4 regions of the Kitasatospora sp. NPDC042419 genome follow, and region 1 is predicted to be linked to each of the others. Evidence: riboswitches for the same ligand, from Rfam matches in the RefSeq annotation. Region 1 holds a riboswitch; each other region holds the start of a gene.
What was found. A riboswitch is a leader RNA that binds a small molecule or an ion and turns the genes downstream of it on or off. The one in region 1 is predicted to bind cyclic di-AMP.
Positions count from the first base shown of each region.

Region 2: another riboswitch for cyclic di-AMP. It lies ahead of AC067J_RS07240 (M23 family metallopeptidase); the one in region 1 lies ahead of AC067J_RS18450 (M23 family metallopeptidase).
Region 3: another riboswitch for cyclic di-AMP. It lies ahead of AC067J_RS01705 (C40 family peptidase); the one in region 1 lies ahead of AC067J_RS18450 (M23 family metallopeptidase).
Region 4: another riboswitch for cyclic di-AMP. It lies ahead of AC067J_RS22430 (LysM peptidoglycan-binding domain-containing protein); the one in region 1 lies ahead of AC067J_RS18450 (M23 family metallopeptidase).

Region 1 is NZ_JBWKAW010000008.1:211,327-214,525, forward strand. Features, by position in the region: gene AC067J_RS18450 (M23 family metallopeptidase) at 635-1,651, opposite strand; cyclic di-AMP (ydaO/yuaA leader) riboswitch at 1,657-1,816, opposite strand; gene AC067J_RS18455 (MFS transporter) at 2,127-3,199, shown strand, end outside.
Region 2 is NZ_JBWKAW010000003.1:27,026-30,224, forward strand. Features, by position in the region: gene AC067J_RS07235 (hypothetical protein) at 8-1,015, shown strand; gene AC067J_RS07240 (M23 family metallopeptidase) at 1,154-2,023, opposite strand; cyclic di-AMP (ydaO/yuaA leader) riboswitch at 2,036-2,194, opposite strand; gene AC067J_RS07245 (YiaA/YiaB family inner membrane protein) at 2,440-2,730, shown strand; gene AC067J_RS07250 (alpha/beta fold hydrolase) at 3,001-3,199, shown strand, end outside.
Region 3 is NZ_JBWKAW010000001.1:377,553-380,751, reverse strand. Features, by position in the region: gene AC067J_RS01710 (C40 family peptidase) at 1-709, shown strand, start outside; cyclic di-AMP (ydaO/yuaA leader) riboswitch at 1,075-1,227, shown strand; gene AC067J_RS01705 (C40 family peptidase) at 1,238-2,422, shown strand; gene AC067J_RS01700 (C40 family peptidase) at 2,649-3,199, shown strand, end outside.
Region 4 is NZ_JBWKAW010000011.1:264,265-267,463, reverse strand. Features, by position in the region: gene eno (phosphopyruvate hydratase) at 1-283, opposite strand, end outside; gene AC067J_RS22430 (LysM peptidoglycan-binding domain-containing protein) at 537-1,505, opposite strand; cyclic di-AMP (ydaO/yuaA leader) riboswitch at 1,511-1,658, opposite strand; gene AC067J_RS22425 (cytochrome P450 family protein) at 1,888-3,186, opposite strand.

The DNA.
Region 1 (3,199 bases):
GCACGCGGCAGCACCCGAACCCGGGGCGGCCGACAGCAGGCCTGACGCACCGGCACTTCACCCGACCCAGCGGAGCAGCGGCCCCGGCGCTCCGCCGGTCGCCCACGCGCCGACGACGAAACGGCGGGGAGACTCCGAAAGCGCCCACCGGGTCGACCGCGCCCCAGAGCCGCGTCCCCGAGGCCGCACCCCGAAATCGTCCGCCCCGAATCGACGGCCTCGAATCGACCGCCCCGATTCGTCCGCCCCGAATCGACGGCCCTTCACCGCTGAACCGCTCATCGGCGCTGACGCACCGTCCGTTCGAAAGCCCACCGGGCCCGGCCCCGACCCCGGACTCGGACCCGACCCCGGCACGGAATATGACCGGACGAAAGACCTGACCCTCGAACACACCAGGGGGGGCGAAAACCAAAAAAAGCCGGCCCGGTTCGCGAAAGGAGGTTTCGCGAACCGGGCCGGCCGGACGGGCGTGTCCCGCGCCCGTGGATCCACTGGTGGTGCGGCGATCACCCGGTCGAGCGGTCACCCGACATGACCATCCCGGGAGGTCGTTCACCCCGCACCCAGCGGTGGTTCTGGCACCCGAGCGGACCGACCGGATCGGTCAGGCCGTTCGGATCGACCGGATCGGTCAGATCGAGACGCCGTGCGCCCGCAGGTAGGCGATCGGGTCGATGTCCGAGCCGTACTCCGAGCCGGTGCGGATCTCGAAGTGCAGGTGCGGGCCGGTCACGTTGCCGGTCGCACCGGAGAGGCCGATCTGCTGGCCGGCGGTGACGGTCTGACCGACCTTCACCGCGATCGAGGACAGGTGCGCGTACTGGGCGTACTTGCCGTCGGCGAGCTTGATCTCGACCTCGTTGCCGTAGGCGCCGCCGTTGCCGGCCTTCACCACGGTGCCGGCCGCGATGGCGCGCAGCGGGGTGCCGGTGGCAGCGGAGAAGTCGACGCCGGTGTGGTGGCCGGAGGACCACATCGAGCCGGCGACGCCGTACGCGGTGCCGAGCTTGGTGACGGCCAGCGGGGCGACGTAGCCGGAGGAGGCGGCGACGGGGGCCGGGGCCGGAGCGGCGGGCTTCGCGGCCTGGACGGCCTGGACCGGCGCCGGCTTGGCGGCGGGCGCGGCCGGCTTGGCGGCCGGGGCGGCGGGCTTCGCGGCGGGCGCGGCCGGCTTGGCGGCCGGCTTCACCGAGTCCTGCGAGGCCTGCGGCTTGGCGGCGGGCGCGGCGGGCTTCGCGGCCTCGACGGCCTTGCCACCGAGCGCGAGCTGCTGGCCCGGGTAGATCAGGTTCGGGTTGGCGCCGACGACCGAGCGGTTGTGCTCGTAGAGGGCCTCCCAGCCGCCCTGGACGTTCTTGGCGGTGGCGATCTTCGACAGGGTGTCCCCGCCGACGACCTTGTAGCTCTCCTCGGCCGGGGCGGCCGGGGCGGTCTCGGCGGCCGGAGCGGCGGCCGGGGCCGGAGCGGCGTCGACGCTGGTGGCGCCGGTCCAGGTGCTGGTCTGGTGCGGCTTGGCGGCCGGAGCCTCGTGGGCCTGGGCGCTGACGGTGGTGACCAGCGGAAGGGCGAAGGCGGCGCCGGTGACGGCGGTGGCGATGCCGATGCGGACGGCGCGGGGCAGGGCGATACGACGAGCCTGTGCGGGCATGGGGGATGTCCTCTCCGACGCCTGCGAGGTGAGCTGTCGGGTTCGGGCTGGAGTTGCCCGGCCGCATCAAGGCGGCTTCACCCCAAGCCGGACCGCGAATTCCGGTCCGGCGACTTACCTTTGGGTCCCCCGCTCCTGCCGTACAGAGTTCGTTGCGTACCACCGGGCAGCGGCAGGACTAGGCGTTCCACCCGGTGGCCACCCGGGCTGACGCCGGGCGGTCGCTGAACTAAAACTCATCCGTCCGGGTGAAGCAATGTCGATCTCTTGAACCCACAACAAAACTCCGGAGCTCCGTCACGCTCCGAATGATCAGCTGCACAGTACGCACACAATCGATTCACCGCGTGCCACTGATCCGCGACCCTCCGCCGATTTCCGGACCGGTCCGCACACGATCACTCACGGAAAGCCATTCGCCGACACGCCCCCGGTGACCCTTGTCACGTCGGCTCCCGGGGCGGACGATCGGGCCGTGGCCACCTCCGAGGCCGGCACCCTGCGGTTGGGCACCGCGCAGGGCCGCTGGGTACTTCTGGCAACGGTGCTCGGTTCCAGCCTGGCGATGCTCGACGGGACCGTCGTGAACGTCGCGCTGCCCCGGATCGGCACCGATCTCGGCGCCCCGCTCTCCGCCCTGCAATGGACGCTGAACGCCTATCTGCTCACCCTGGCGGGGCTGATCCTGCTCGGCGGCGCACTCGGCGACCGGTACGGCCGGCGCCGGATCTTCCTGCTCGGCGTGGTCTGGTTCGCCGCCGCCTCGGCGGCCTGCGCCGCCGCGCCCACCATCGAGGTGCTGGTCGCCGCCCGCGCGGTGCAGGGCATCGGCGGCGCGCTGCTCACCCCGGGATCGCTGGCGATGCTCCAGGCGGTCTTCCACCCCGAGGACCGCTCGACCGCGGTCGGCCTCTGGTCCGGTCTCGGCGGGGTGTCGGCGGCGGTCGGCCCGTTCCTCGGCGGCTGGCTGGTGGACGGGCCCGGCTGGCGGTGGATCTTCCTGCTGAACGTCCCGCTGGCCGTGCTGGTCGTCGCGGTGGCCGCCCGGCACGTGCCGGAGAGCCGGGACGAGGCCTCGTCCGGGCGGTTCGACGTGCTCGGCGCGGTGCTGGCCGCGCTGGCCCTGGGGACGTTCACCTACGCACTGACCGCCGCCGGGGAGGGCCTCTCTCCCGGGGTCTGGCTCACCGGTGCGGCCGGACTCCTGCTGGGGGCTTCCTTCATCCTGGTCGAGCGCCGCACGCCGGAGCCGATGCTGCCGCTGGGCCTCTTCTCCTCCCGCCTGTTCACCGCGGTGAACCTGGTCACCCTCGCCGTCTACGCGGCGTTCAGCGGGGTCTTCTTCCTGCTCGTCGTGCAGCTGCAGATCGTCTCCGGCTTCTCCCCGCTGGTCTCCGGGGTGGCCCTGGTGCCGATCACGGTGCTGATGCTGGCGCTCTCCGCGCGGGCCGGCCGGCTGGGCAAGCGGATCGGCCCCCGGCTGCCGCTCACCGTCGGGCCGCTGCTCTGCGCGGCCGGGGTGCTGCTGATGCTGCGGATCGGCCCCGA
Region 2 (3,199 bases), on a different contig from region 1:
CGGAGTTATGGAAGACGAAGACCTGCGGCTCGCCCCGCGCACCAAGGCCGCCGAACTGCTCTCCTGGGCGGAGTCGGAGGGCCGCTCGCCGGTGCCCGGGGGCCCGCTGCGGGCGGTGCTGGCGCTGCTGGAGCTGGGCGGGGGCAGGATGCACGACGGCTGGCCCGAGCTGACCTCGGGTGCGGTCGAACACCTGCTGTACGAGCGGCTGCACCTGTACGTCCAGCCCGGGCCCGGGCAGGATCCACTGGCGTACGGCGCCGCGGTGCGGCTGCTGATCGACCACCAGCGGGCCGCGAAGCGGCTGAACGCCAAGCGGCAGGAGCGGCTGCACGCGGAGGCCGAGTGGCAGGGCGAGCTGGCGGCCGGGCTGCTGCGCCGGGCCGACCTGGTGACCTGGCCGCGGCTGTACACGCTGCTGCTGCGCGCGGCCGGGGTGGACACCGCCGACGGGGCGGCGGTGCGGTCCTGGCTGGAGGAGTTCGGCGGGCTGGCGGAGGAGGACCGGCTGGCGGCGTTCGCGGCGCTGGAGGAGGACGGCACGCTGGACCCGGTGGACGACGGGGGCTGGGGCGGCGGGACCAGGGAGCTGGCGGTCGGGATGGCCTCGGACGGTGCGCGGCGGCTGCTGGAGCAGGGGCTGATGCAGCGCAGCTACCGGAACCTGGAGGCGCTGACCGCGCTGGGCCGGCCGATGCCGGCGGAGCTGACCGGGGACTTCGGGGCGTTCGAGGAGGCGGCGGTCGAGGCGGCGCTGGAGCTGTCGGGCGAGTGGACGGTGCCGGGGCTGCCGCGGCTGCTGGTGGAGGAGTTCCCGGAGCTGGCGCCGGAGCCGGGGCAGGCGGAGATCGACGCGTACCTGGCGGGGCTGCCGGAGGAGCCGTCGGACGAGTCCTGGGACGAGCAGTGGGACGAGTCGTGGGACGAGGCGTCGCCGGACGCGTCGGAGGGTGCGTCGGGGGACGGGACCGGGGACGGGCCGGCGGAGCCGGTCACGGAGCGGCCCGGGGCCTGACGGATGCGCGGGAGCCCCGGCGCGGTCCTCGGTGGACCGGGCCGGGGCTCCTCGGCGTCCTAGGGGCCCCGGTGCCCGCCGGTCGGCCCCGGTGCTGTCCGGCGGCCGGCGGTGGCGGTGGCGGTGGGGTTCAGGGTGTCAGGGGGTGACGCCGCGCTGCTCGAACCAGCTCTCCGGGTCGACCGGGGCGCCGCCGCCGGGCCGGACCTCCACGTGCAGGTGCGGGCCGGTGACGTTGCCGGTGGCCCCGACCTTGCCGATCTGCTGGCCGGGGACGACCTTGCCGGAGCCCTTGATGATCGAGGAGAGGTGGCAGTACCAGATCTCGGTGCCGTCGGGCAGGGTCTCGACGATCCGGTAGCCGTAGGCGCCGGCCCAGCCGGCCGAGGTGATGGTGCCCTGGCCGACCGCGTAGACGGCGGTGCCGGTGTCGGCGGCGAAGTCCAGGCCGGTGTGCAGGTGGGCCCAGTAGCGGGCGCTCTGGCCGTAGTGGGCGGAGAGGTTGTAGTCGCGCACCGGCAGGTTGATGGCGGCGAGCTTGGCCTTCTCGGCCTCCTCGGCGGCGCGCTTGGCCTGCGCCTGCTGGGCGAGCTGGGCGGCGCGCTTGGCCTCGGCCTCCTGGGCGGCCTGCACCCGGGCGGTCTCCTCGGCGGCGGTGCGCTGGCTGTCGGCCTGCTGCTGGATCCGGGCCGCGAGGGCGAGGCCGGGGTCGGCGGTGAGGGCGACCGGGGTCTCGTCCGGGGTCTCGACGGCGGGTGCGGCGGCCGGGGTCGCGGAGGCGAAGCCGGTGGCGCCCAGGGTGGCGGCGACGGCGGTGACGCCGAGCAGCGGAGCGGTGCCGCGGGTCTGACGGGGCATCCGGTGCCGGTTGGTCTCCGCGGCCGGCGGAGCGGTCTCGTCGGCCGGGCCGCCGTACGGGCCCGAGTGGGCCGCGGGGCGGGGGTGGTCGAGCAGCTGGGTACCGGCGGAGGGGCCGGACGGGTGTGCCGGGGTGTGCGTCGACGCCACGGAGGCGCGCTCCTTTCCTTCCTTCGCGCCTACCGGGTTAGCTGACGGGTTCGGAGCAGGAAGGTCTCCTACGGCTGGGCCTGGGCCCGGCCGATTCACCCCAAGGAACGTGGTTCCCCGGCTCCCTGGCCTGCCCGGAGGCCGGCCGGCGGGATTAGGCGACGGCGCACGGTGCCGTCTGGGTACGGCGTTGAGGACCGCGCTGCGTTATCAAACGTTAATCCGAGAGGCCCCCGATTCCAAGCCATCCGTTGAGGAGGGCGGGATACGGCCCGGGCACCACGCGGCCCGATGGGCGTTTTGGGACGATTGACGACAACTGACACTACCGAACGTGATAGGACGTCAACGAACGGCCCCCCATCTGAGTACTTCTACTCATGTGCGGCCGGCGGCGGCGCGGCCATCCTGGCGCCATGAGCGCACCGATGCAGTCACGCACCACGGCCGCGTACTACGTCCAGGCCGTACTGTCCTTCACCCTCTCCGCCGTCGCCCTCGCGGTCGGGATCGCCTACCTCCCGGTCGAGCCCTGGACCCGGGCCTTCCTCGGCCTCGGCCTGCTCTACACCATCACCTCGGCGTTCACGCTGGCCAAGGTGATCCGGGACCGGCAGGAGTCCACCGACCTGGTCACCCGGGTCGACCAGGCGCGGCTCGACAAGCTGCTGGCCGAGCACGACCCGTTCAAGGTGGAGGGAGTCTGAGGCGCGGCCGCACCCCACGGGGCCGCCCAGCGCGGGGCCGCACCCCACGGGGCCGCCTCGCGGGCCCACCCCGGAACCCGCGCCGGCCCCCACCCCGGGGCCACCTCCGGAACCGCTCCGCCCGGAGGCCCTTCCGGAGCCGCCACCTCGGATCATGGTCGATAGCTTGACGGCTAAGGCTATTAGCCTTAGCTTTATGGCTATCGGCGCACTCGCCGACGACCCGAACCCGCGCGGCACCCGCCCCGCGGCGGACCGAGGAGGCCCACCATGACCGGCACCGTCCCCGTCACCCGCTACCTCGACCTCCCCGGCGGCCGGCTCGCCTTCGACGACTCCGGGCACGGCGAGGGCGCCCCCGTCGTCCTGCTCCCCGGGATGCTCGACAGCCGGGCCGCGTACCGGCACCTGCGGCCGCTGCTGACCGCCGCCGGCCACCGGGTGATCACCATGGACCTGCGCGGCTTCG
Region 3 (3,199 bases), on a different contig from region 1:
CGACCCGTCGGTGCAGCTGATGCTCTCCTCCGACCCGTCCGGCTACCTGGACAAGGCCTCCAGCGTGCAGCAGGCCAGCTCCAGCCAGACCGAGGCGCTCAAGGGCCTCCAGGACCAGCAGCGCCGGCTGGACCAGCAGAAGGCCGAGGCGGCCGCCGTCCTGGCCTCGCTGGACACCACCACCAAGGACCTGAACCAGTCCAAGGCCGAGGTCAACAAGAAGCTCAAGGAAGCCCAGGACCTGCTGAACTCGCTCAGCGCCGCCGACCGCGCGGCCCTGAAGGCGGCCCAGCAGCAGCAGGAGCGGGCCTCGCGCGGAGGGAGCGAGCGGCCCGACCTGGGCGCGCTGCCGCAGGCCTCCGGCATGGCCGGCGCCGCGGTGGCCAACGCGATGGCCCAGCAGGGCAAGCCCTACGGCTGGGGCTCCACCGGTCCGAGCAGCTTCGACTGCTCCGGCCTGATGGTCTGGGCGTACGGCAAGGCCGGCGTCTCGCTGCCGCGCACCTCGCAGGCGCAGGGCAACTACGGCACCCGGGTGCCGTCGCTCGCCGAGGCGCAGCCGGGCGACCTGATCATCTACCGCGACGACCGCAGCCACGTCGCCATGTACATCGGCAACGGCATGGTGGTCCACGCGCCGCGCACCGGTGACGTCATCAAGGTGATGAAGGCCGACGCCATGAAGATCAACACGATCCGCCGCGTCTGACGCGTCCGGGGTGTCCGGCCGTCCGACGGTCCGTCACGACACGCCCGCGGGCCCGCCGAAGGCCCTGTGATCCGCGCCACCTCCGAACGGGGGTGGCGCGGGTGTTTCGGCCACCGGTTCGACCGCGGGGTGAGGAATGATCAGCTCCGCGTGGAGCGGTGGTCACACCTGGTCATATTCACAAAAGAACTTGGGCATTCTTCTGGCTTTTTTCCGACAAGGATTTGAACGGATCACGGATCTGTTACTAGGGTCGTGTCTCGAACCACCGCACAGTCGATCACCCAGCCTGGGTGGCGGCGGGGGTTTCCGTCGAGTTCGTGAAGCAGCGGGACGGGCAGTCGCCCGTCCGAGTGAGAGCCCAGCAGTCGGGGGCGCTGTGGAGTGGAGCCGGGGAACCACGTTCCTCCGGGGTGAATCGGCGCCAGGTCGTCCGCGTGAGCGGCCGGTGAGGCGTCGTAGGGCACGCTTCCGCCCGAACCCGTCAGCTCACCCGGTAGGCGGATGAGGAAGAAGGAGTCCGCCTTCGTGGCGTCCCATCGTCGTCCCAAGCCCGCCGGCCGTGCCCGGGTCTCCGTCCTGACCGGCCTCGCCGCCGCGGCCGTCGCGCTCTCCGCGCAGTCCGGCGCCCACGCCGACCCGGCCCCGACCAAGGACCAGGTCAAGGAGCAGGTCGACCAGCTCAACGAGCAGGCCGAGATCGCCACCGAGAAGCTCAACGGCGCCCAGGCCAAGCAGCAGGAGCTGCAGAAGCAGGTCGGTGAGCTGCAGGACAAGGTGGCCCGTCAGCAGGCCGTGGTGACCGAGGCGCAGGGCGGCCTCTCCGAGATCGCCGGCGAGCAGTACCGCACCGGCGGCATATCGCAGACCGTCCAGCTGATGCTCTCCTCCAGCCCGGACAACTTCCTGAACCAGGCCGACGCCCTGAACCAGGCCGGCTCGACCCAGTCCGGCGCGCTGAAGGAGCTCCAGGAGCAGCAGCGCAGGCTCGACCAGGACCGCACCGAGACCCAGGGCAAGCTCGGCGAGCTGGAAGCCACCACCCAGCAGCTGAAGGCCTCCAAGGAGGAGGTCCAGGCCAAGCTGGCGAAGGCCCAGGACCTGCTCAACACCCTGACCGAGCAGGAGCGCCAGGCGATCCGCGCGGCCGAGGAGAAGGCCGCCGCCGAGGCCAAGGCGAAGGCGGAGGCCGCGAAGGCCGAGGCTGCCAAGGCCGCCAAGGCGAAGGCCGACGCCGAGCGCGCCTCCCGTGACAACGAGCGCAGCAACCTCAGTGCGCCGGCCGCCCAGACTCCGTCCGCCCCGGCCTCCTCGGCCCCCGCGGCCGCCGCGCCCAAGCCGGCCGCGCCCGCCGCCAACAGCTCGCGCGCCGCCGCCGCGATCGCCGCGGCGGAGAGCAAGCTCGGTGCCCCGTACGTCTACGGCGCCACCGGCCCGAACTCCTTCGACTGCTCCGGCCTCACCGGCTGGGCCTACGCCCAGGCGGGCGTGTCGCTGCCGCGCACCTCGCAGGCGCAGGCCGGTGCCGGCACCCGGATCGGCTCGGACATCTCCCAGGCCCAGCCCGGCGACCTGGTGATCTTCTACGGCGACCGGCACCACGTCGGCATCTACGTGGGCGGCGGCCAGGTCATCCACGCCCCCAAGCCGGGTGCCTCGGTCCGCTACGAGGCGGCCTCCAACATGCCGGTCAACTCCATCGTGCGCCTCTGATCCCCGATCACGCGGCCTGCGCAGGCCCGGTCTCCCCGCGGGGGAGGCCGGGCCTGCGGCTTTCCCGCCACTCGTGCTGATGTCCGAAAAGGAGTCAAATATTCGGGTTGGGAGGGGTTTGGACTCGGTTGCCCGGACTCGCTAACGTCTGCCACCGGACTCCCGCTTCCAGCCGCCCTCCCCGGGGCGGCGGCGGGCCCTGCCGCAGGATCGGAGCCGACGCCGCATGCCCGTGCACCGCCGTTCCCCGCTGTCAGGCGCGCACGCCCTCGCCCGGGCGCTGGTGCTCACCGCGGCGGCCACCACCGCGCTGGGCGTGGCGACCGGAGGCACCGCCCAGGCCGCACCCGGCTCCCCGGACGGTCCGGCCAACCGCAAGGACGTCAAGGCCCAGGTGGAGCAGCTCTACGACGAGGCCGAGCAGGCGTCCGAGCGGTACAACGCCGCCCAGGAGGCCCAGCAGAAGCTCCAGCACGAGACCGGCACGCTCCAGCAGCAGATCGCCGTCGCCCAGGACGAGCTCAACCAGCTCCGCGGCGACCTCGCCGCGGTCGCCGGCGCCGAGTACCGGAGCGGCGGCATGGCGCAGACCGTCCAGCTGATGCTCTCCGCCGACCCGGAGGGCTACCTCTCCCGGGCCCGAAGCCTCGACCAGGTCGCCGAGCGGCAGAACGAGACGCTCCGCGAGGTGGTCGCCCGGCAGCGCGGGCTCGACCAGCGCCGGGCCGAGACCTCCGCCAAGCTCGCCGAGCTGGACCAGACCCGCAAGGCGCTCGC
Region 4 (3,199 bases), on a different contig from region 1:
GCATGGCCTGGTCGATCAGGCGCTGCTCGGTGGCGTCGTAGCCCACCAGCTCCGGGCCGATCTGCTCGATGACGGCCAGGACGGCCTTCTCCACGCCCTTGCCGAAGTAGCGGTTCTTGTCGCCGTCGCGGAGCTCCAGCGCCTCGAAGGCACCGGTGGAGGCACCCGACGGGACAGCGGCACGGCCGGTGCTGCCGTCGTCGAGGCCGACCTCGACCTCGACCGTGGGGTTGCCACGCGAGTCGAGGATCTCACGGGCTACGACGACATCGATGGACGGCACGAGGCATCTCCTAGCGGAAGCAGGTTCGGCTGACGGTGGGTGCTGTCGGCCGGACGATTGCGGAGTCGTTACGACCAGAGCCTAACCGCACGGGCTCTCGGGGCCACGTCGGCCTCGGTCCCGTCTCAGCGTGTGGCACGGCTACCCACCGGTAGTTCACCTGGTTGCCCCACGGGAGGGGCCCGGATCCGGACGAAGGGGGACGAGCCCGGCCGGCCCCGCCCCCTCCGCCGGTCCGCCGGCCGAACCGGCGTCAGCCGAGGGTCAGCACCTGGCCGGGGACGATCAGGTCCGGGTCGGCGCCGACGGTGCCGCGGTTGCCGTCGTACAGCGCCTGCCAGCCACCGGAGACACCCTGGCCGGCGGCGATACCGGCGAGCGTGTCGCCGGCCTGGACGGTGTAGCCGTGGGCGGCGCGCTGCGGGGCGGCCGGGGCGCTCTGGGCGGCGGCCGGGCGGGCGTCCTGACCCGCGGCCTGGCCGGCGTACTGCTGGTAGACGCTCTGGTGGCTGGTCCAGTACCAGCCACCGTTGTTCTGGTACCAGAACACCTTCGCGTCGGCGTCCCAGCCGGACTTGCCGGAGAACGACGGGGCCTGGGCCTGCTGCTGCACCTGCGGCTGGGCCTGCTCGGCGGCGCGCTGCTGCACGTACTGCTGCGCCTGCTGCTTCGGCGCCTGCTGCTGCGGCTGGGCCTGCGGCTTCGGCGCGGCGTGCTTCGGGGCCTGCTGCGGCTGCTGGGCCGGCTTCGGCGTCTCGGGCTGCGGCGAGGCGTGCTTCGGCGCCGTCGGCTGCTGGGCCGCCGGCTTGGCGTCCGTCGAGGTGTCGACCGCCGCCGGGGCACCGCCCTTGCTCAGGCCCGCCTTCTTGGAGCAGACGGGCCAGGCGCCCGGGCCCTGCGAGGCGAGGACCTTCTCCGCCACCGAGATCTGCTGCGCCTTGGAGGCCTGGTTGGCCTGCGGCGCGTACGCGGTGCCGCCGAACGCCTTCCAGGTGCTGGAGGTGAACTGCAGGCCGCCGTAGAAGCCGTTGCCCGTGTTGATGCTCCAGTTGCCGCCGGCCTCGCACTGGGCGACCGCGTCCCAGGTGGAGACCGGGGCGGCGGAGGCGCCGGTGGCGCTCAGGATAGGCATCGCCAGGCCGACGCCGGCGACACCGGCAACGGCGATGGCCTTCTCGGTCTGGGTGCGACGACGGTGACGGCCGTTTCCAACGAACAGCATGAAGGGGTCCCTCTCCGCACGCCTGCGAGGTGAGCTGTCGGGTTCGGACCGGGAGGTGGCCCGGCCGCACGAGGCGGCTTCACCCCAAGCCGTGGGGACGGCAACAAACCTGGTTCCCCCGCCCCTGCCCAGGGTTCTGGTCGGTTTCCCGTAGCACGGCGGGCAGGACTCGGCGTTCCGTGCTCGGGGCTCGCAGCTGCGAACTCCAGGGAGAGTAGACAGATCTGCCGAGCAATCACAAGCTCATATCTTCGATATCACACGGAAATCACGCCGGGTGATCGATTGCCCACCAACGGAAGCGCTATGTCCGGGTTGATGGCGGTTCAGACCCCCGGCCGAGGCGGGTCGGAGGCCCTCCGTCAGCGTGTCGCGGTCCGCCTCAGCCACCGGAAGGGGCGTCGGCGGAAGGTCCGGAAGGGGCCTCCGTGGGCGCTTTCTCCGGAGTGAATTCCACCGGAAGTTCACGAAGTCCACGCATGATCAGACCACCTCGCCACCGCAGGTCCTCCGGGCCCGCGGCGAGCCGCAGATCGGGCAGCCGGGTGAGCAGGGTGGTCAGCGCGGCCCTCCCCTCCAGCCGCGCGAGCGGGGCGCCGATGCAGTAGTGGATGCCGTGCCCGAAGCCCAGGTGCGGATTGTCCGCACGGGCCAGGTCGAGGGTGTTCTCGTCGGCGAACCGCGCCGGATCCCGGTCCGCCGCCGCGAGCACCACCAGCACCGGGTCACCGACCGGGATCTCCACCCCGCCGATGGTCAGCGGGCTGGTCGCGAACCGCCAGGTCGCCAGCTCCACCGGCCCGTCGTAGCGGAGGAGCTCCTCGATCCCGGTCTCCAGCAGACCGCTCTCGCCCCGCGCGATCGACTCCTGGAGCAGGGCGCGCTGACCGGGGTTGCGCAGCAGGGCGTAGGTGCCGTTGCCGATCAGGTTGACCGTCGTCTCGAATCCGGCGAAGAGCAGGATGAAGGCCATCGCCGCGGCCTCGTTCTCGGTGAGGTGCTCGCCGTGGTCACTGGCCCGGATCAGCCCCGAGATCAGGTCGTCGCCGAGGTCCGCCCGCTTGCGGTGGATCAGCTCCGCGAGGTAGGCGCGCATCCTCTTCACCGCACGCCCCACGCCGCCGCGCTGGCCGCCGCCGTGCCGGATCATCATCCCGGCCCAGTCCCGGAAGTCGTCCTGGTCCTCGGCGGGCACCCCGAGCAGGTCGCAGATCGCATAGATGGGGAGCGGGAACGCGAACTCGTGGATCAGGTCGGCGCTCCCGCGCGCCGCGAAACCGTCGATCAGCCGGTCGGTCAGCTGCTGCACGCGCGGCTCGAACGCCGCCACCCGGCGCGGCGTGAACGCCTTCGACACCAGGCGGCGCAGCCGGGTGTGGTCCGGCGGGTCGATGTTCAGCAGGTGCGTCATCAGGTCGGCCTGGCGCTCGCCCGGGATGCCGACCCGGCCGGTGCGGTGCGCCTGCTCGCTGTGGTGCACCGGGTTCTTGGAGAGCCGGCCGTCCGCCAGCGCCTGCCGGGCGTCCGCGTACCGCGTCACCAGCCACGCCTCCACCCCGCTCGGCAGGGTGGTGCGGTGCACCGGCTCGTGCTCCCGCAGCCACGCGTACGCCGGGTACGGGTCTGCGGCGAACTCCCAGGTGAAGAGCGGAGGGCGGGCGGAGGCGGGCTGAACTGGCATGGGACGACGGTAT